2 regions of the Klebsiella sp. Sb-30 genome follow, and region 1 is predicted to be linked to the other one. Evidence: riboswitches for the same ligand, from Rfam matches in the RefSeq annotation. Region 1 holds a riboswitch; the other holds the start of a gene.
The links. A riboswitch is a leader RNA that binds a small molecule or an ion and turns the genes downstream of it on or off. The one in region 1 is predicted to bind cobalamin.
Positions count from the first base shown of each region.

Region 2: it holds a riboswitch for cobalamin, as region 1 does, so the genes downstream of both, cbiB (adenosylcobinamide-phosphate synthase CbiB) here and btuB (TonB-dependent vitamin B12 receptor BtuB) in region 1, are expected to answer to the same signal.

Region 1 covers NZ_CM172749.1:5,227,049-5,237,461, forward strand. The annotation lists gene murI (glutamate racemase) at 1-648, opposite strand, end outside; gene btuB (TonB-dependent vitamin B12 receptor BtuB) at 593-2,461, opposite strand; cobalamin riboswitch at 2,529-2,708, opposite strand; gene trmA (tRNA (uridine(54)-C5)-methyltransferase TrmA) at 2,824-3,924, shown strand; gene AC236I_RS24445 (YijD family membrane protein) at 3,980-4,339, opposite strand; gene fabR (HTH-type transcriptional repressor FabR) at 4,355-4,990, opposite strand; gene sthA (Si-specific NAD(P)(+) transhydrogenase) at 5,187-6,587, shown strand; gene oxyR (DNA-binding transcriptional regulator OxyR) at 6,570-7,487, opposite strand; gene argH (argininosuccinate lyase) at 7,764-9,137, opposite strand; gene argB (acetylglutamate kinase) at 9,241-10,017, opposite strand; gene argC (N-acetyl-gamma-glutamyl-phosphate reductase) at 10,024-10,413, opposite strand, start outside.
Region 2 covers NZ_CM172749.1:985,251-995,663, forward strand. The annotation lists gene recB (exodeoxyribonuclease V subunit beta) at 1-2,496, shown strand, start outside; gene recD (exodeoxyribonuclease V subunit alpha) at 2,493-4,331, shown strand; gene argA (amino-acid N-acetyltransferase) at 4,495-5,826, opposite strand; gene amiC (N-acetylmuramoyl-L-alanine amidase AmiC) at 6,054-7,307, shown strand; gene cobD (threonine-phosphate decarboxylase CobD) at 7,322-8,407, shown strand; cobalamin riboswitch at 8,489-8,650, shown strand; gene cbiB (adenosylcobinamide-phosphate synthase CbiB) at 8,808-9,767, shown strand; gene AC236I_RS04780 (cobyric acid synthase) at 9,865-10,413, shown strand, end outside.

The DNA of each region.
Region 1 (10,413 bases):
CTGCTGCAGCTCTTCCTGTAAAAGAGGAAAATGCGTGCAGCCCAGCACCACCGTATCAGGCGGCTCCGCCATTCGCAGCCACGGGCGCAGAATACGCCGCAACTCCTCCAGCGGGACCGGTTCGCCGTGCAGCTTCGCTTCCGCCAGCTCGACCAGCTCCGCGGAGCCCAGCATCTCTATTTTGCATTCATTCGCAAAGCGGCTGATCAGCTCACGCGTATAGGGGCGTTTGACCGTACCGCGCGTCGCCAGCAGGCCGACGACGCCATTCGCCGTCAAGCGGGCCGCAGGCTTAATCGCCGGGACGACGCCCACAACAGGAAAGGCGAATTTTTCACGAAGGGCGGGAAGAGAGACCGTGCTGGCGGTGTTACAGGCAATGACGGCCAGCGCCAGCGGATAACGTTGTTGAACGGCAGTGACGATTTCGAGCACGCGTTCAACGATGAATTCTTCACTCTTCTCCCCGTAAGGAAAAGCCACGTTATCGAAAGCGTAGATGTAATGCAGATTCGGCAGCAGCTGCCGAATCTCATGATAAACCGACAACCCACCGACGCCGGAGTCAAACACCAGCACGGTGGGACGTGGATCAGAAGGTGTAGCTGCCAGACAAGTAGTATTCTCGTCCTGCAGTTTGGTAGCCATAAGCTGTCTCGTAATCTTTATCGAACAGGTTAGCTATTTTACCACGAACTGTCAGGCGATCGGTGATCGGATACGCGGCAGATACATCAAGCGTGCTGTAGCTTGGCAAAATGCGCTGCGTATTATTGTACTGAGACGTGTTGTTATCGTAGCGTTTACCGTAATACTGCCACGATACATCCATATCGACGTTGAACATCGTCCAGTCCACCTGGTACTTCGCCTGTCGCTTAGAGCGTCTGGCCAGGACTTCACCATTGTCATCATTACGCGGGTCGACGTACTGCAACGTGACGCGGTGGCTGAAAATGCCGGTGTCGATATTACCGGTCCACTCAACACCTTTAATGGTTGCGGCATTGATATTGTCATACTCGCCTTCATAGGTGACAGGATCCGAGTAATAGGTAATCAGATTGGTGATCTTGTAGTGATACGCAGACAGGCGCCAGTCCAGCGGGCCGGTGAGACCGTCAAGTCCGGCTTCCCATTGTTGGGACTCTTCAGGTTTCAGGTTCGGATTTGAACTGATACCAAAACGGGTCGAACCAAACTGCTGTCCCAGTGAAGGCGCGAGGAAGCCGGTACCATAGCCGAGGGTCACGCGATAGTTTTCCACAAACTCCCAACCGGCGGTGGTCTGCCAGGTCCCGTGCCAGCCAAACTGCTCGTCATGGTCTTCGCGACCGGACGCTTCAAGCGTCACATCGCCAAACTGCTGCTGACCGGTCAGATACAGGCCGGTGTTATCACGCTTGTAGGTATCCGATATGACCGTATCCGACGAGGTCAGCCGCTGCTGTTGCCAGTCGACGCCGGCGCTCACCGAACCGTGGCCAACAATAACGTTATTGCCCCACTGCAGGTTACGCTGAGTCATCCGATCGAGCGTCGTACCATCATTGTACCGGCCGTATATGCTGCTGTAGTTGTAGTCTTTGACCTTCTGGTAGCTGGCAATCAGTTGTGAAGAGTAGATCCCGGAGCTGAATGCCAGGCCCGCGTCCCAGCTCTGGTTATAGAGCTGCTCTTCATCTGCACTGTAGGCAGGGCTGTATGGCGGGCTTCCCAGATCGTAATCGCTATTATTGGTATAGCTACGCCCGCGGAAGAAGCCATTCAGATTATCGTTAAATTTATGTTCAAGACCGCCCCAGAACGCTTTGCTGCGGAAACCATCGCGATCCTGATCGTGAGACCAGCTCGAGTCAGGCTGAACGTTAAAGCCCTTGTTGCCCTCATAGGAACCGGCGACCGTCGCCACCGTATCACCGAAACGATGGCGAAGCGTGCCGTCGTATTGCTGATAGCCTTCAGAACCGACGCCTGCGGTGACCTTAGATTCTTCTTTATCAGAATGGGTGATGACGTTAATTACGCCGCCCATCGCGCCGGAACCATAAATAGCCGAACGCGGGCCGCGGATGTATTCCACGCGTTGTACCAGAGAAAGCGGTATTTGATTGAGGTCAGGGTTGTTTGTAATACCGGGGCGCGGCATGGGAACGCCATCGATCAGCACCAGAACCTGTTTGGCCTCGGTCCCGCGGACAAATAAAGAAGAGCTCTGTCCCATCCCCCCATTCTGGGCAATATCCACCCCAGGCAGTCGACGCATAACGTCATTCAAATCCTTCGCCTGCCAGCGATCGATATCTTCCCGGGTAACTACGTCGGTCGGTGCAAGAACCGTGTTGACCGGCTGTTGAAAACGATTTGCTGTCACCACTAACGTATCTGAATTGCTGTCTTGCGCCCAGCCGGAAAATGCCGTGACGGAGAGAGCCGTCATCAGCGAAGCTTTTTTAATCATTGTAAAAGCATCCGTAACATATAAAGGATGCCGCTGGTTTCATCAGTAGCACGCGATGATAGAAACCAAATGCGACGTATTCCGGCAGGTCTTCGGGCTTGGGGCGTGTTATGGATGAGGACTTCCCACCTGACATCGGCAGTGTCTGCATAATGCGTTCATCCCACCTTCCTTACCGCTGCGCGTCAGCCCCAGATTTGCACTGGGTTCCCTTTTAACTCACAGGACCGGTTACACAATGCTATAATTAGAAACATATAGATGTCCAGACTTCTATAATTATATTTGATCCCTTCTCCGGGCTGGACATCCCCAACGCTTTCCCTACAATCCCCGCGTACTTATTTTATTCAGGATGCATCATGACCCCAGAACACCTTCCGACCGAACAATATGAAGCGCAGCTGGCAGAAAAAGTCGTCCGTCTGCAAAAAATGATGGTGCCTTTTGCCGCGCCGGTTCCGGAGGTGTTTCGTTCGCCGGTAAGTCATTATCGTATGCGTGCTGAATTCCGCCTGTGGCATGACGGTGACGACCTGTACCACATCATGTTCGATCAGCAGACGAAATCCCGGATTCGCGTCGATAGCTTCCCGGCGGCAAGTGAGCTCATCAATCAACTGATGGTCGAGATTCTTGACGGCGTGCGCGATAACCCGGTTCTGCGCCATAAACTGTTCCAGGTCGATTATCTGACGACCCTGAGCAACCAGGCCGTGGTATCGCTGCTGTACCACAAAAAACTCGACGATGAGTGGCGCCAGCAGGCCGAGATCCTGCGCGATGCGCTGCGCGCGAAAAACCTCAACGTGCATCTGATTGGCCGGGCCACCAAAACCAAAATCGAGCTCGATCAAGATTACATCGATGAGAGTCTGCCGGTTGCCGGTCGCGAAATGATCTACCGCCAGGTAGAAAACAGCTTCACTCAGCCGAATGCCGCCATGAATATCCAGATGCTGGAGTGGGCGCTGGACGCCACCAAAGAGGCGACGGGAGATTTACTGGAACTGTACTGCGGCAATGGTAACTTCTCGCTGGCCCTGGCGCGCAACTTCGATCGCGTACTGGCAACGGAAATCGCCAAACCGTCGGTCGCGGCAGCGCAGTACAACATTGCGGCTAACCATATTGATAACGTGCAGATTATCCGTATGTCGGCGGAAGAGTTTACGCAGGCCATGAACGGTGTCCGGGAGTTTAATCGTCTGCAGGGTATTGACCTGAAAAGCTATCAGTGTGAGACGATTTTTGTCGATCCGCCGCGCAGCGGGCTGGATAGTGAAACCGAGAAGATGGTGCAGGCGTACCCGCGTATTCTGTACATCTCCTGTAATCCGGAGACCCTGTGCCAGAATCTGGAAACCTTAAGCCAGACCCATGACGTCACGCGTCTGGCGCTGTTCGATCAGTTCCCGTACACCCATCATATGGAGTGCGGCGTCTTATTAACCCGCAAGTAGGCGATTTTTACAGAACCCGGCCCCACGATACTTGCCGGGTTCTGGCGTTAAGCGGTTACTCTGCCGCCGCATCCTTCCGGTTACGAATCCGGTAGCCGATCCAGAACACGGTAATCACCGACAGCACGGCCGGGAAGAAATTGGAGCCGATGTCCGGATATTCCGCGCGTACCACGGTGCTATACAGCAGAACGCCGAGAATAAAGCAGGCCGCCGCCAGGCCTGGCAGCCCCACGGGCATACTGCGGTTCTGGTAGCGCTGATGCAGACAGTAAACTGTCAGCAGCAAAGACAGAACCGGGAAGATGGAAAAGGGAACAATCGAGCTGAACAGCGCGGCGAAGGTTCCATTAATGGATAAACCAGCGATCAGCGCCAGCAGCAGCGTACCTTTATCTTGAACTGAGTGTTTCATTGCTCGTCCTTCACGTTATTCGGAATGATTTGACATTTTTTCTTGTTCGCGGCGATACCAGTAATACGCGCCTTTCGAGATCATTCTGAGCTGCAGTACCAGTCGCTCTTCCAGCTGCCGACGCTGTTCAGGACTGACGTCCAGCGCCTCAGCGCCCGCGCTGAAAACGATAGTGACCATAGCTTCAGCCTGCGCTTCGGTAAAGGCGCGCGGCATATGGTTTTCGATTTCTAAATAATCGGCAAGTTCCGCGATGAAATGTTGAATTTCACGCGCCACGGCGGCACGAAACGCCGCGGATGTGCCAGAACGTTCCCGCAACAACAGACGGAAAGCGTTTGGGTTATTACCTATAAATTCCATGAATGTGGAGACAGAGGTGCGAATCACGCTGCCGCCTTTGGCGATACGCTGCCGCGCCTGACGCATCAGCTGACGTAGCATGAGCCCGCTCTCGTCGACCATCGTCAGACCGAGTTCGTCAACATCGCGAAAATGGCGATAAAAGGACGTTGGTGCAATCCCCGCCTCGCGCGCAACTTCGCGCAAACTCAAGCTGGCGAAACTCCGCTCAGCGCTCAGCTGGCTGAATGCGGCCTCGACCAGCGAACGTCGGGTTTTCTCTTTTTGTAGCGCTCTTACGCCCATCACGATGTCTGAATCCTTCCAATAGACCTGTTGGCACTATACCAGAGATTAAAACTAATCGGTTTAGCCAGGTTTGTGAATGATTGTTTACGAGCCGAATCTGCTTTTATGCCGCAAAAAAGCACAACGATAATTGGGTTAAAGCCCGGCGAATGTTATCATCGTGTTTATTTTATGTATAAAACAGGTGAGTAATGCCATGTCACACTCTTGGGATTATGATGCAATAGTGATTGGTTCCGGCCCTGGCGGTGAAGGTGCTGCGATGGGACTGGTTAAACAGGGAGCGCGCGTCGCCGTTATTGAGCGCTATCATAACGTCGGCGGCGGCTGTACCCACTGGGGTACCATCCCGTCGAAAGCCCTCCGCCATGCCGTCAGTCGTATTATCGAGTTTAACCAAAACCCTCTCTACAGCGACCATTCCCGTCTTCTTCGTTCTTCCTTCGCCGACATTCTTAACCATGCCGACAGCGTCATTAACCAGCAGACCCATATGCGTCAGGGTTTCTATGAGCGCAACCACTGCGAAATATTGCAGGGCAACGCGCACTTTGTTGATGAACACACGCTCGCCCTGGAATGTCACGACGGCACCGTCGAAACGATCACCGCGGAGAAATTCGTCATCGCCTGCGGCTCCCGTCCGTATCATCCGGCTGATGTCGACTTTTCCCACCCGCGCCTTTACGACAGCGATTCTATTCTCAGCCTGCAGCACGAGCCCCGCCACGTCATTATCTATGGTGCCGGGGTGATTGGCTGTGAGTACGCGTCCATTTTCCGCGGTATGGAAGTCAAAGTGGACCTGATAAATACCCGCGATCGTCTGCTGGCATTCCTCGATCAGGAGATGTCCGACTCCCTCTCCTACCACTTCTGGAACAGCGGTGTGGTTATTCGCCACAACGAAGAGTACGAGAAGATTGAAGGCGTTGATGACGGCGTGATCATGCATTTGAAATCGGGTAAAAAACTAAAAGCAGATTGCCTGCTGTACGCCAACGGGCGTACCGGTAACACCGATTCCCTGGCACTGGAAAATATTGGTCTGAAAACCGATAGCCGCGGTCAGCTCAAGGTCAACAGCATGTATCAGACCGCGCTGCCACATATCTATGCCGTAGGCGACGTCATCGGTTATCCAAGTCTGGCATCAGCCGCTTACGATCAGGGTCGCATCGCCGCGCAGGCGCTGATTAAAGGTGAGGCTTCTGCCCATCTGATCGAGGATATCCCCACCGGCATCTATACCATCCCGGAAATCAGCTCCGTCGGTAAAACCGAGCAGCAGCTGACCGCCATGAAGGTACCGTACGAAGTGGGCCGCGCGCAGTTTAAACATCTGGCACGGGCGCAAATCGTCGGCATGAGCGTGGGCACGCTGAAGATCCTGTTCCATCGGGAAACGAAAGAGATCCTTGGGATTCATTGCTTTGGCGAGCGCGCGGCCGAGATTATTCATATCGGCCAGGCGATTATGGAGCAAAAAGGTGGTGGCAACACCATTGAGTACTTCGTCAACACCACCTTTAACTACCCGACCATGGCGGAAGCCTATCGGGTTGCCGCGCTAAACGGCTTAAACCGCCTGTTTTAACGCTTTGTCGAAATGGCCATCCATGGTGCTGCGGATGGCCTCCGCCAGATGTTCGTAGCGGCTGCGCAGCGGGGAACCGGGGCGGTAAACCAACCCGATCGTTCGTCTCGGTTCCGGCTTAATGCACGGAATATAGACCACGCCATCGCGTTTTCTCTCCTGCGGCACCGCTAACGCCGGCAGCAGCGTGATCCCGCTGCCTGCGGCCACCATGTTACGCAGCGTTTCGAGACTGGTCGCGCGGAAATGCGTATCTTCATCCGCACCGGCCTCAAAACAGAACCCCATCGCCTGATCGCGCAGGCAGTGGCCATCTTCCAGCATCAGCAGCTTCTCCCCGGCCAAATCGGACATCGGCACGCGATCGCGATTTGCCCACGGGTGATCTTCGTAGATTGCCAGCATCATCGGCTCGTCAAACAGCGGCACCTCGATAAAGGCCTCGCTCTCTTTCACCAGCGCGAGGATCGCGCAGTCCAGCTTGCCGCTGTCCAGCTGGGCCAGCAGCTGATGCGTTTGGGCTTCATGCAGGTACATTTCCAGCTTGGGAAACGTCTGGTGCAGCATCGGTATGATTTGTGGCAACAGGTAAGGACCAATGGTCGGAATCAGGCCAATATGCAGCGGCCCGGACATGGTTTCACCCTGTTGACTTGCCATTTCCTTGAGCACTTTGACTTCGCGTAACACGGTACGCGCCTGATCCACCAGCAACAGTCCGGCCTGGGTAAACAGAACCTTACGGCTGGTGCGCTCCAGCAACATGACCCCAAGTTCATCCTCCAGCTTGCGAATTTGTCCGCTAAGCGTGGGTTGGCTGACGTGGCAGGAGTCCGCCGCGCGCCGGAAGTGGCGGTGCTCGGCTAGCGCAACCAGGTATTCAAGATCGCGAATATTCATTATTCATCCTCCGTCGCCATGATAGTTCATGGCGATAGATAGCATAGCAACGAACGATTATCCCTATCAAGTTTTCTGTTCAATAATAAACCCAGAAACGAGGCAAAAGTCAGAAAATCACGACATTGCCTCAGCATATTCCCTGACCAGATAACTAAAGCCAACGTGAACTTTTGCGGACCTTGTGTCCGCTTTTTTTTGCATAAAAAAGCCCGGACATAGCCCGAGCCTCTTTTCTCACTCATCCCACTGGAATCATTCAGGAGCGGCGAGGATTTACACCAGACGCTGTTTCGCGTCAGCAATCGCCTGGGCAACCTGCTTCGGCGAGACGCCGCCTTTTGCCGAGCGCTTATCCAGACAAGACTGCAGCGACAGAATCGGATAGACATCGTCGGCAATCACGCTGCTAAACTTCTGCAGGTCGGCCAGCGCCAGATCTTCCAGCGGTTTGCCCTGGGCGATCGCTTCAACAACCGCTTCCCCGACAATATGGTGCGCTTCACGGAACGGTACGCCTTTTGCAACCAGATAATCCGCCAGTTCGGTCGCATTTGCGTAGCCCTGCTGCGCCGCCTCTTCACAACGCGGACGCTTGACCTGAATACCATCCAGCACCAGCGTCGCCATATGCAGGCAGTCAAGCCAGGTATCGAGCGCGTCGAACAGCCCTTCTTTGTCTTCCTGCATATCTTTATTGTAGGCCAGCGGCAGACCTTTCAGAGTCATCATCATTCCGGTCAGGGCACCCTGAACACGGCCACATTTTCCGCGGATAAGTTCGAGCGCATCCGGATTCTTTTTCTGTGGCATCAGCGAGGAACCGGAGGTAACGCGATCGGATAATTCAATAAAACCGGCTTCGCCCGTATTAAAGAAAATCAGATCTTCGGCGAAACGTGACAGGTGAACCATGCCAATCGACGCATCGGAGAGCAGCTCCAGTACGTGGTCACGGTCAGAAACGCTGTCCAGGCTATTGCGGGTCGCCGAAGCAAAACCCAGCCAGTCAGCCAGCTGCTCGCGATCGATATCATAGGCGGTACCCGCCAGCGCACCGCAGCCCAGAGGGCTGACGTCCAGACGCTTAAGGGTATCCTGCAGGCGGCTTTCATCCCGCGCCAGCATCTCAACGTAGGCCAGGCACCAGTGGGCGAACGTCACCGGCTGCGCACGCTGCAGGTGGGTATAACCCGGCATAACGGCATCCTGGTTGTTCTGCGCCGTATCCACCAGCGCGCTTTGCAGCTGGCGGTTCGCAGAGAGTAGCTCCGCAACGGTATCTTTACACCACAGCTTCAGGTCGGTTGCGACCTGATCGTTACGGCTCCGCCCGGTATGCAATTTTTTACCCAGCTGGCCCACTTTGTCGATCAGTTTACCTTCCACCCAGCTGTGGATATCTTCCGCATCGCTTGCAAGAATTTGCTGCGGATTCGCCCGCACCTCTTCCAGCAGCACGCTGAGCGCCTCTTCCAGCTGCTGCTGCTCAGCGGCACTCAGAACGCCCACCGTCACCAGCGCTTTAGACCAGGCAACAGAGCCAACGATATCCTGCTCCGCCAGGCGATAGTCGAAGCGCAAAGAGTCGTTGAACTGCTTGAACCGCTGATCTGCTGCCTGAGTAAAACGCCCGCCCCAAAGTGCCATAACCATTTTCCTTAAATTCGTTTAGTTCTGCCGGGTGACGCTTCGCTAACCCGACCTACAGTCTTGTAGGCCCGGCCAGCAATACGCCGCCGGGCATGAAATATTAAGCCAGAATACGCGTGCCGATAGGCGTGCCATTAAATAATGCCGGCAGCTGTTCCGCGTGACGCCAGGAGGCGATATCCACCGGGCGTCCCAGCGCGCGCGCCGCATCCAGCGCGGCATTCACCTTGACGATCATGCCGTCAGTGATAATGCCTTGTTCGATCAGCTGCTCCGCCTTCGCCGCGGTCATCTCCGCGATGCGCTGGCCTTTACCATCGAGAATACCGCTGACATCGGAAAGCAGAATCAGATCCGCGCCGAGGGTCGCCGCCAGCGCAGTGGCCGCCTGGTCAGCATTCACGTTCATCAGCTCTCCTTCATCGGTCACGCCGATCGAACTGACTACCGGCAGGTAGCCGCCGGCCAGCAGGGTGTTAATCAGCGCCGGCGATCCCGGCTGCGCCAGGCCAACGTGGCCCAGATCTTCATCAAGCTGAGTGACCTTCACGCTATCACCATCGCCAAGGAAAAGGCCAACGGACATAATATGGTGTTTCTTCGCCCATGCCAGCAGCGTCTTATTCGCGGTTCCCGCCAGCGCACCGGTAATAATGTCGATCTGATCCGCAGGCGTCACCCGCAGACCGTTTTTCTTGTTCACCGGCAGGTTGAGCTGCTTCATCAGCTCATCCACCACACAGCCGCCGCCGTGAACAATAACCAGCGGGCGATGATGCGTTTCACGATAATTGACCAGCGCGGTAAACAGACGCTCCAGCGCTTCTTCGCTGTCGAGTAAAACGCCGCCGAGTTTGATAATTAATGGGTTCATCATCACACCTTAAATAAGAGACTGCGTTTCAGCGAAGCCGAAACGAATATTCGCGCACTGTACTGCCTGTGCTGCCGCGCCTTTCAGCAGGTTATCTTCCGCCGCCACCACGATGATATGCTGGTCCTGAACCGCAAAACCGATATCACAGAATGGCAGACCTACGACGTTTTTCAATGCGGGCACGCCTTTATCGTATAAACGTACCAATGGCTTATCGGCATACGCCTGCTGGAACACACCGGCAACCTGCTCTTTGCTGACGCCCGGCTTCAGGCGGCAGGTAATGGTTTCCAGAATCCCACGTTTAAAGTTGCCGAGATGAGGCGTAAAAATCACCTCTGCGCCAAGATGGGTCGAGATTTCCGGGTGGTGACGATGGTTGAACACGCCATACGG
Region 2 (10,413 bases), 1.1 Mb from region 1:
GATGACATGCTCAGCCGGCTGGATGATGCGCTGCGCGGCGAGAGCGGAGAAGCGCTGGCTAGCGCCATTCGTCAGCGTTTCCCGGTGGCGATGATTGATGAATTTCAGGACACCGACCCGCAGCAGTACCGAATTTTCCGCCGTATCTGGCGGCAGCAGCCGGAGACGGCGCTGCTGTTAATCGGCGACCCCAAGCAGGCCATCTATGCCTTCCGCGGCGCGGATATTTTCACCTATATGAAAGCGCGTGGCGATGTGGCGGCTCACTATACGCTGGATACCAACTGGCGTTCTGCTCCCGGGATGGTTGAAAGCGTTAACCGCCTGTTCAGCCTGAGCGATAACCCCTTTATGTTCCGGGAGATCCCTTTCTTGCCGGTCAGGCCGGCCGGGAAAAACCACGGGCTGCGCTTTACCGTAGATAACGACGCGGTTCCGGCCATGAACATCTGGCTGATGCCGGGCGAGGCGGTGGGATCCGGTGATTATCAGACGTTTATGGCGCAGCTATGCGCGGCGCAAATTCGCGACTGGCTAAGCGCCGGTCAACAGGGGCGCGCGTTGCTCTGGCGTAACGACAACGCCGCCCGGCCGGTTCAGGCCTCCGATATCACGGTTCTGGTACGTAACCGTCAGGAAGCCTCGCTGATCCGGGAGGCCTTACGGGCGCTGGCGATCCCGTCGGTGTATCTCTCTAACCGCGATAGCGTTTTTGACACGCCGGAAGCGCAGGAGATTTTATGGCTTCTGCAGGCGGTGCTGGCTCCCGAACGAGAAAATACGCTACGCAGTGCGCTGGCAACATCGATATTCGGCTTGAATGCGCTGGATATTGAACGCCTCAACCAGGATGAACGAGCGTGGGACGCGCTGGTTGAAGAGTTCAGCGGCTACCGGCAAATCTGGCGCCAGCGCGGGGTGATGCCGATGCTGCGGGCGCTAATGAGCGCGCGGCAGATTGCGGAAAACCTGCTGGTGACGGTCGGCGGTGAACGCCGTTTAACCGACATCCTGCATATCAGCGAACTGCTGCAGGAGGCGGCCAGCCAGCTGGAAAGCGAACATGCGCTGGTGCGCTGGCTGACGCAGCATATCGCCGAACCGGACAGCAATGCGTCCAGTCAGCAGATGCGCCTGGAAAGCGATAAGCATCTGGTGCAAATCGTCACCGTCCACAAATCAAAGGGGCTGGAATACCCGCTGGTCTGGCTGCCGTTTATTGCTCGTTTCCGCAAACAGGATCAGGCGTTTTATCACGATCGCGACTCGTTTGCCGCGGTGCTCGATCTTGGTCAGGATGAGGGCAGTCTGGAGCTGGCGGAGGCGGAGCGCCTGGCGGAAGATTTACGTCTGCTGTACGTCGCGCTGACCCGCGCGGTCTGGCACTGCAGTCTCGGCGTGGCTCCGTTGAGCACCCGACGCAGCGACAAACCCGGCGCCAGCGATTTTCATCAGAGCGCGCTCGGGCGCCTGCTACAAGGCGCCGAAGCCATGGATGCCGCCGGGCTGGCTGCGTGTTTGCAAGCCTTCTGCGGCGAAGATATCGCGCTGCAAATGGCCACTGTCCCGGATGCTACGCCCTGGCAGGCGCCGCAGGAGACGCTGCCGCCGCTGTCCGCCAGGAGCCTTGAGCGTCAGGTTAGCGATGACTGGCGGGTGACCAGCTATTCCGGATTACAGCAGCATGGTCAGAGCGCGGCTCAGGATCTGTTGCCGCGTCTTGACGTTGATGCCGCCGGCGTCGGTGACGTCGCCGCAGAACCGCAGCTTACGCCGCATCAGTTTCCGCGCGGCGCATCGCCGGGGACATTCCTGCACAGCCTGTTTGAAGATCTCGATTTTACCCAACCAGTGCCTGCTGACTGGATGGCGGAAAAGCTGCAGTCCGGCGGCTTCGGTGAGCAGTGGACGCCGGTGCTGACGCAGTGGCTGGATGACGTGCTCCGGACTCCGTTACCGGGGGCCGGGATTGCGCTGAACCAACTTTCCGCGATGGATAAGCAGGTCGAAATGGCCTTCTATTTGCCGATCGAACGCCCGCTGGAACCGCTGCGTCTGGACGCGCTGATTCGCCGCTACGATCCGCTCTCCGTAGATTGCCCGCTGCTCGACTTCCGCCAGGTCCGCGGGATGTTAAAAGGCTTTATCGACCTCGTTTTCCGCCATAACGGCCGATATTACCTGCTGGATTATAAATCGAACTGGCTGGGAGAGGACCGCGAGGCCTACACCCGTCAGGCGATGGAACAGGCGATGCGGGCGCATCGCTACGATCTGCAGTACCAGCTTTATAGTCTGGCGCTGCACCGCTACCTGCGACACCGCATTGCGGACTACGACTACGAACGCCATTTTGGCGGCGTTATTTATCTCTTTTTACGCGGCATGGACGGGCAGGGGGGCGAGCAGGGCATTTTCACCACCCGTCCCGCGCAGCCGCTGATTGACGGTCTCGATGCGCTGTTTGCCGGAGACGTTCAGGAGGTTCTGTCATGACGATGGATGAACTGCTGCTGGAAGCGGCCAGTCAGCGCCTGCTGCGCCCGTTAGATGTGCAGTTTGCCCTGATGGTGGCGCAAGAGGCGCATCCGGCGGTGAAGCTGGCGGCGGCGGTGCTTAGCCGTGATGCCGGCGAAGGGCACGTTTGTCTGCCGATAGCGCGTCTGCGGACGGACGAGTTTCTGAGCGGTAAAACCAACGAACTGCGTGAACAGCTGCTGGCCCAGGCGGGCGTCCCCGATGACTGGTCCGCGCTGCTGCTTGCTTCGGAGGCGGTCAGCGGTGGCGAACGTCCAACGCCGATCGTCCTGTGCGGCGACCGACTCTATCTCAACCGGATGTGGCGTAATGAGCTGACCGTCGCCCGCTTCTTCAACGAAGCTAACCAGGTTGTGGACGTTGACGAGGCCCTGTTGGCCCGAACGCTGGACGCGCTGTTCCCCGCCAGCGATGAGATCGACTGGCAAAAAGTTGCCGCCGCAGTGGCGTTGACCCGCCGTATTTCGGTGATTTCCGGCGGTCCCGGCACCGGAAAAACCACCACCGTCGCCAGACTGCTGGCGGCGTTGATTCAGACAACCCGGCAACCGCGCTGCCGTATCCGACTGGCGGCGCCGACCGGGAAAGCGGCGGCACGATTGACGGAATCGTTGGGGGAGGCGCTGCGTCGCCTGCCGCTAACCGATGAGCAGAAGGCGCTGTTACCTACCGAAGCCAGCACGTTGCATCGTCTGCTGGGCGCTCAGCCCGGTAGCCAACGGATGCGCTACCACGCCGGTAATCCGCTGCACCTCGATGTGCTGGTGGTGGATGAAGCTTCAATGATTGACCTGCCGATGATGGCGCGGCTGATTGATGCCCTGCCGGAGCACGGGCGGGTTATTTTCCTCGGCGACCGCGATCAGCTGGCGTCGGTGGAGGCCGGAGCGGTGCTCGGGGATATTTGTGCCTGGGTCAATGCCGGCTATACCGCCGGACGTGCGGCGCAGCTGGAGAGGCTGACCGGCCACCCGGTGCCGGCGGGAGAAAGTGATGTCGCCGGCGCGCTGCGCGACAGCCTGTGCCTGCTGCAAAAAAGCTATCGTTTTGGCAGCCATTCCGGCATCGGTAGCCTGGCTCGCGCCGTGAACAACGGCGATCGTCACGGCGTCAGAGCGACGTTACGCCAGGCCTTCGAGGATATTGTGCTGCATCCGCTGAGTACGACTGAAGAGTATGAAGTCATGCTAAAGCAGTCGCAGGAAGGATACGGTCGCTATTTGCAGCTGCTTCGCGAGCGGGCCGAGCCGGAGGCACTGATCGCCGCCTTTGGTGAATTTCAGCTACTGTGCGCCCTGCGCGACGGCCCTTACGGCGTCAGCGGGGTGAATGAACAGCTGGAGCAGATGCTTAACCGTCGGCGGGCGATAACGCTGCCGAGGCATTCACGCTGGTATGAAGGGCGTCCGGTGATGATTTCCCGCAACGACAGCGCGCTGGGGCTGTTTAATGGCGATATCGGTATTGCGCTGGAACGAGGGGAGGGGCTGCGGGTCTGGTTCCCGATGCCGGATGGCAGCATTAAATCGGTGCAGCCAAGTCGTTTGCCGGAGCACGACACCGCCTGGGCGATGACGGTGCATAAATCGCAGGGGTCGGAGTTTGACCATGCGGCGTTGATTCTGCCCGCCAAAATCGTACCGCTGGTCACCCGCGAGCTGGTCTATACCGCGATCACGCGGGCAAAACAGCGGCTCTCGATTTATGCCGATGAACAGGTGCTAACCCAGTCTATCGTCGCCCGTACCGAGCGGCGCAGCGGGCTGGCGGACATTTTTGCCAGCGGCGTGTAACTTTAACCTTCAGCCGCTAGCCGGGGATCGCCGGCTCAACCGCCAGCGGTTTCCCCGGCTGGCGCAGCGCTTAGCCGGGGAAAATGTGAGATGAGCTGGCTCCGGGGGGCGGAGGAGAGGTCGCCCGGATAAGGCGTTTACGCCGCGATCCGCGGCGGTGACATCAGCCGAGATCGGCCATCATGACTTTGGAGCGACGCTGGTAGTTGTACATCTCTTTCTTACTTTCCGGCAGCAGATCGATATCGACCGGCGTAAAGCCGCGCTCCTGGAACCAGTGAATACTGCGGGTAGTAAGGACAAACAATTTGCTCAATCCCATCTGCTTCGCCTGGGTGGCAATGCGGTTCAGCAGCACTTCCCCGCGCGATGAGCTGCGATAGTCCGGATGCACCGCGACGCAGGCCATTTCGCCGATTTTCTCTTCCGGGAACGGATAGAGCGCAGCGCAGGCAATCGTGGTGTTATCGCGCTGAATAATCGTGAATTTATCGATTTCCATCTCCAGCTGTTCGCGGGAGCGGCGCACCAGAATGCCCTGTTGCTCCAGCGGGCTAATCAGCTCAAGAATACCGCCGATATCGTTAATGGTGGCGCGGCGAATCTGCTCGGCGCTTTCCATGACGATCTGGGTGCCGATACCGTCGCGTGAGAACAGCTCCTGCAGCAGCGCCCCGTCTTCCTGATAGCTGATCAGGTGACAACGCCGCACGCCGCTGCGGCAGGCCTTAACCGCACCGCGCAGAAAACGCACCGTGCCGGAGTTGTAATCCTCTTCCGCCTCCAGCTCTTCCACACGCGCCTGAGCTTCGTTGGGGAACAGTTCGGAAACAATCACTCCATCCTGGTTGTAAACCCCCTGCGACGAGCAGAAACCGATCATCTTTTCCGCCTTCAGCTTAACGGCCAGCTGGGTGGCAATTTCTTCCGAGGTCAGATTGAAGCTTTCGCCGGTGACGGAAACGGCAACCGGGCCCATCAGCACGATAGCGCCGTTATCCAGCTGGCGATGGATCGCCTCTTCATCAATACGGCGGATGCGCCCGCTATGGCAATAATCCACGCCGTCGTCGACGCCCAGCGGCTGAGCGATAATAAAGTTTCCGCTCACCACGTTGATATGGGCGCCCTGCAGCGGGGTATTATTCAGGCTCATTGACAGACGCGCGGTAATTTCCAGCTGCAGCATGCCCGCAGCCTGTTTCACCAGTTCGAGGGTTTTGGCGTCGGTGACGCGGGTCTGTTTATGGTAGACCGGTTCGTGGTGATGCTCTGCCAGATTGGCATCAATCTGCGGGCGTGCGCCATAGACCACCACCAGGCGGATGCCCAGGCTATGCAAAAGGCCAATGTCATTGACAATACTGGAGAAATTCTCATGCTCGATTGCTTCGCCGCCGAGCATGATGACAAACGTTTTTCCCCGATGAGCGTTAATATAGGGGACAGAATGGCGGAATCCTTCTACCAGTTCAGTGCGACGCTCCTTCACCATGACCCAACCCTCAATGCATGATTATTCGTAATTAGTGTATTTTTATTCTGTTTTGGCGTTAAACGCAAGTCTAAATTTGCGACGAAACTGATAAAAATCTGTGATCAAATGCGTACTGCCTAAGATTGTTTACCCTTTTATTGATGACAGGTTATGCAGCTTTCGTTAAAGTTTCCGGTCAATCTGTCTGTTTTGAGTACGAATACGTTTTATTGCTTGGGAGTGGCATGCCGGGATACAAGTCAGGATTAAGCCGCCGTCGTTTTTTACAGGGGGCGGGCGCAATGTGGTTAATGAGCGTCAGCCCGCTGGGTTTAGCGGCCGCCGCGCAGGTCGTCGCCGTACGCGTCTGGCCGTCGTCAACCTATACGCGCGTTACGGTAGAATCCAGTCATGTGCTGAAATATCGGCAGTTTGCGTTGAGCAATCCGGAACGGCTGGTGGTGGATCTGGAAGGCGTCAATCTTAACTCCGTGCTAAAAGGCATGGGGGCGAGTATTCGCGATGATGACCCTTATATTAAGTCCGCGCGCGTCGGCCAGTTTGATCCGCAAACCGTGCGCATGGTCTTTGAACTCAAACAGAACATCAAGCCGCAGCTCTTTGCCCTGGCACCGGTGGCCGGCTTTAAAGAACGTCTGGTGATGGATCTCTATCCTGCGACCGCCACCGATGTTCAGGATCCGCTGCTGGCGTTACTGGAAGATTACAACAAAGGCGATCTCGACCGTCAGGTCCCGCCGGCAGAAAGCGGGCCGAAGCCGGGTAAAGCCGGGCGCGACCGACCTATTGTGATCATGCTTGACCCGGGCCACGGCGGCGAAGACACCGGCGCGATCGGCAAATACCATACCCGTGAGAAAGATGTGGTGCTGCAGATTGCCCGTCGGCTACGGGCGCTGATCGAAAAAGAGGGCAACATGCGCGCCTACATGACCCGCAATGAAGATGTCTTCATTCCGCTGAAGGTTCGCGTGGCCAAAGCACAAAAGCAGCGCGCCGATCTGTTCGTTTCGATTCACGCCGATGCCTTTACCAGCCGACAGCCGCGAGGCTCATCGGTATTTGCCCTGTCGACCAAAGGGGCCACCAGTACCGCCGCGAAATTCCTCGCGCAGACCCAGAACGCCTCTGACCTGATCGGGGGGGTCAGCAAGAGCGGCGATCGCTATGTCGACCATACGATGTTCGATATGGTGCAGTCGCTGACCATCGCCGATAGCCTGAAGTTTGGTAAGGCGGTGCTGCAAAAAATGGGAAAAATCAATAATTTGCATAAAAACCAGGTCGAACAGGCGGGCTTCGCGGTGCTGAAAGCGCCGGATATTCCGTCGATCCTGGTGGAGACGGCGTTTATCAGTAACGTAGAAGAAGAGCGTAAGCTGAAAACGGCGACTTTCCAGCAGCAGGTGGCTGAGTCGATACTGGCGGGGATTAAAGCCTACTTCGCCGATGGCGCCACGCTGGCAAGGCGCGGATAATACGGGAGCGGGAGATGGCGCTACTGAAGAGCGTGCACGGCGGTAATACCCGAGAAGCCGCTGCGCTGCTGGGCATTGAGGCGCAGCAGCTGCGGGATTTCAGCGCCAATATTAATCCTCTTGGCATGCCCGAGAGCGTCAGACGGGCGCTTATCGATAATCTTGCCCTGGCGGAGCGCTACCCTGACGTTGAATACCAGCAGCTGCACCTTGCGCTGGCGGAGCACCACCGTATTCCCGCATCGTGGGTCCTGGCAGGCAATGGCGAAACCGAATCCATTTTTACGCTCGTTCACGGGCTGAAGCCGCGCACGGCGATGGTGGTGAAACCTGGTTTTGCAGAATATCGCCGCGCGCTGCAGACGGTCGATTGCACTCTCCTCGAGTTCGCGCTGCGTGAAGAGGATGGCTGGCAGTTGACCGACGCGATTCTCGATGTGCTGACGCCAGAGCTGGACTGTTTGTTCCTCTGTACGCCCAATAATCCGACCGGCCTGCTGCCGGCACGCCCGCTGCTTGACGCGATTGCCGCCCGCTGCCGGGACGCCGGCATCGCGCTTATTCTTGATGAAGCGTTTATTGATTTCATTCCTGACCAGCCGGGATTTATCCCCTTTCTACAGCATAATCCGCATATCTGGGTGCTCCGCTCACTCACCAAATTCTACGCCATTCCCGGCCTGCGTCTGGGCTATCTGGTTAACAGCGATGAACGGGCGGTAGCCCGCCTGCGCGAAAAACAAATGCCGTGGTCGATCAACGCGTTTGCCGCTCTGGCAGGGGAAATAGCGCTCAAGGATAGCGCCTATCAGCAGGCCACCTGGCGATGGCTGGCGCAGGAGGGAAGTCGATTTTATCAGGCTCTCCGTCAGCTTCCTGGCCTGACCGTGTATCCGGGGCGGGCGAACTATCTTTTTTTACGTTGCCATCTCCCGGAGCCCGATCTGCAGCAGGCGTTGCTGCAGCAGCATATCTTGATTCGCAGCTGCGCTAACTATCCGGGACTGGGAAACGGTTATTACCGCGTGGCGATTCGCAGCCCTGAGGAGAATCAACGGCTGCTTACGGCGCTCAGCGCCATCCTTTCCGCCCCCCTCTGACTGCAAGCGACCGGCTCATCCGTATGGCATAATAGCCCGCCTGTTGCTTCAGACACCCGGTCTGACGAGAGTCCGGATGCAGCAGCAGGGTAACCAACAGGTGCAAGGGAAGGGGGTGAAACGCCTCCGCAGCCCCCGCTGCTGTGATGCTGACAACCCCGTAAATACCACCGGCCGCGAATCCGGGAAGGGCGGGCGAGGATGACGCTAAGCCAGAAAACCTGCCTGTCGGTCATTACCAACAACTTCGGTGGGAAGTGGGTTGCTCAGATGCGTGCCGTCGCAAGACGGCGTCAGGCGCACCTTTACACCCCGACCACTCTGAACAGGAACAGGGTATGGCGGTACGACTCCATTCATCCATTGCCGCCCGCTGGCGGGCGGCAACGAGGCCCGGGCGATGACGTTACTTGCCTGGTGCGTGGCCTGGATGCTCGATTTTATCATCGGCGACCCGCCGCGCTGGCCGCATCCGGTGCGCTGGATCGGCAATCTCATCACCTTGACTCAACGTATCGTGCGCCGCTATTGCCATCGCGACCGCGCGCTGCGCATCGGCGGCGCGCTGATGTGGCTGACGGTGGTCGGTCTGACCTGGCTCCTCTCCTGGAGCGTACTGAAACTGGCGGCAAGTCTCCATCCCTGGCTAGGCTGGGGCGTTGAAGTGTGGATGATCTTTACGGTCCTGGCCGGCCGCTGCCTTGCGGATTCCGCCCGGGAAGTCGAACGCCCGCTGCGCGCGGGCGATGTGGCGCTAAGCCGGGAAAAGCTCTCATGGATTGTCGGGCGCGAGACCTCACAGCTCCAGCCTGAACAGATAAATCGCGCGGTGGTGGAGACGGTTGCAGAAAACACTGTCGATGGCATTATTGCGCCGCTGTTTTTCCTGCTGCTGGGCGGCGCGCCGCTGGCGATGGCCTATAAAGCGGTCAACACCCTCGACTCCATGGTGGGGTATAAACATGAAAAATATCGCGCTATTGGTATGGTCAGCGCCCGCCTTGACGATGTTGCGAACTGTATTCCCGCGCGTTTGAGCTGGCTGCTGTTCAGCCTCGCGGCGTGGTTATGTCGCTATGATGGCGCGGGCGCCCTGCGTATTGGCTGGCGCGATCGCTATCAACACAGCAGCCCCAACTGCGCGTGGTCGGAAGCCAGCGTCGCCGGCGCGTTAGGCGTCCGACTCGGCGGCCCGAATGACTATTTTGGCCAGCGGGTGGACAAACCCTGGATTGGCGACGCCGTACGCGATATTTCGGTCGAGGATATTCCCCGTGCCCTGCGTCTGATGTGGGTCGCCTCGACGCTGGCGCTGGTGATGTTTATGGCCGCGCGGTATCTATGGACAGGGATGGCCTGAAAAGAGATCCGCATGGCCTTCTGGCAGCGGGGCAGTAGCAGCATAAAACAGAGCAGGATGGGAGAATAATGCGAGAAAACGCGAACGAGGAGGCCTCATGACGCAGGCAATCATGTTGCAGGGAACGGCATCCGATGTAGGTAAAAGCGTGCTGGTGGCCGGTTTATGCCGCATTTTTTATCAGGATGGCCGGCGTACGGCGCCGTTTAAATCGCAGAATATGGCGCTTAATTCGGGGATCACGGCAGACGGTAAAGAGATGGGCCGGGCGCAGATCTTTCAGGCCGAAGCCGCCGGTATCGAACCCGACGTGCGGATGAATCCTGTCTTGCTGAAACCCACCAGCGACCTGAAAGCTCAGGTGGTGCTGATGGGCAAAGTGGCGACCGATATGGATGCGGTGAGCTACCACGAGTATAAACCGCGCCTGCGCGAACAGATCCTCTCGGTCTACCGCAGCCTGGCGCAGGAGTATGATGTGCTGGTGCTGGAAGGGGCCGGTAGCCCGGCGGAGATCAACCTGCGCGATCGCGATATCGTCAATATGGGGATGGCGGAGATGGCGCAGTGCCCGGTGATCCTGGTTGCCGATATCGACAGAGGGGGCGTCTTTGCCGCGATCTACGGGACGCTGGCGCTGCTTGAG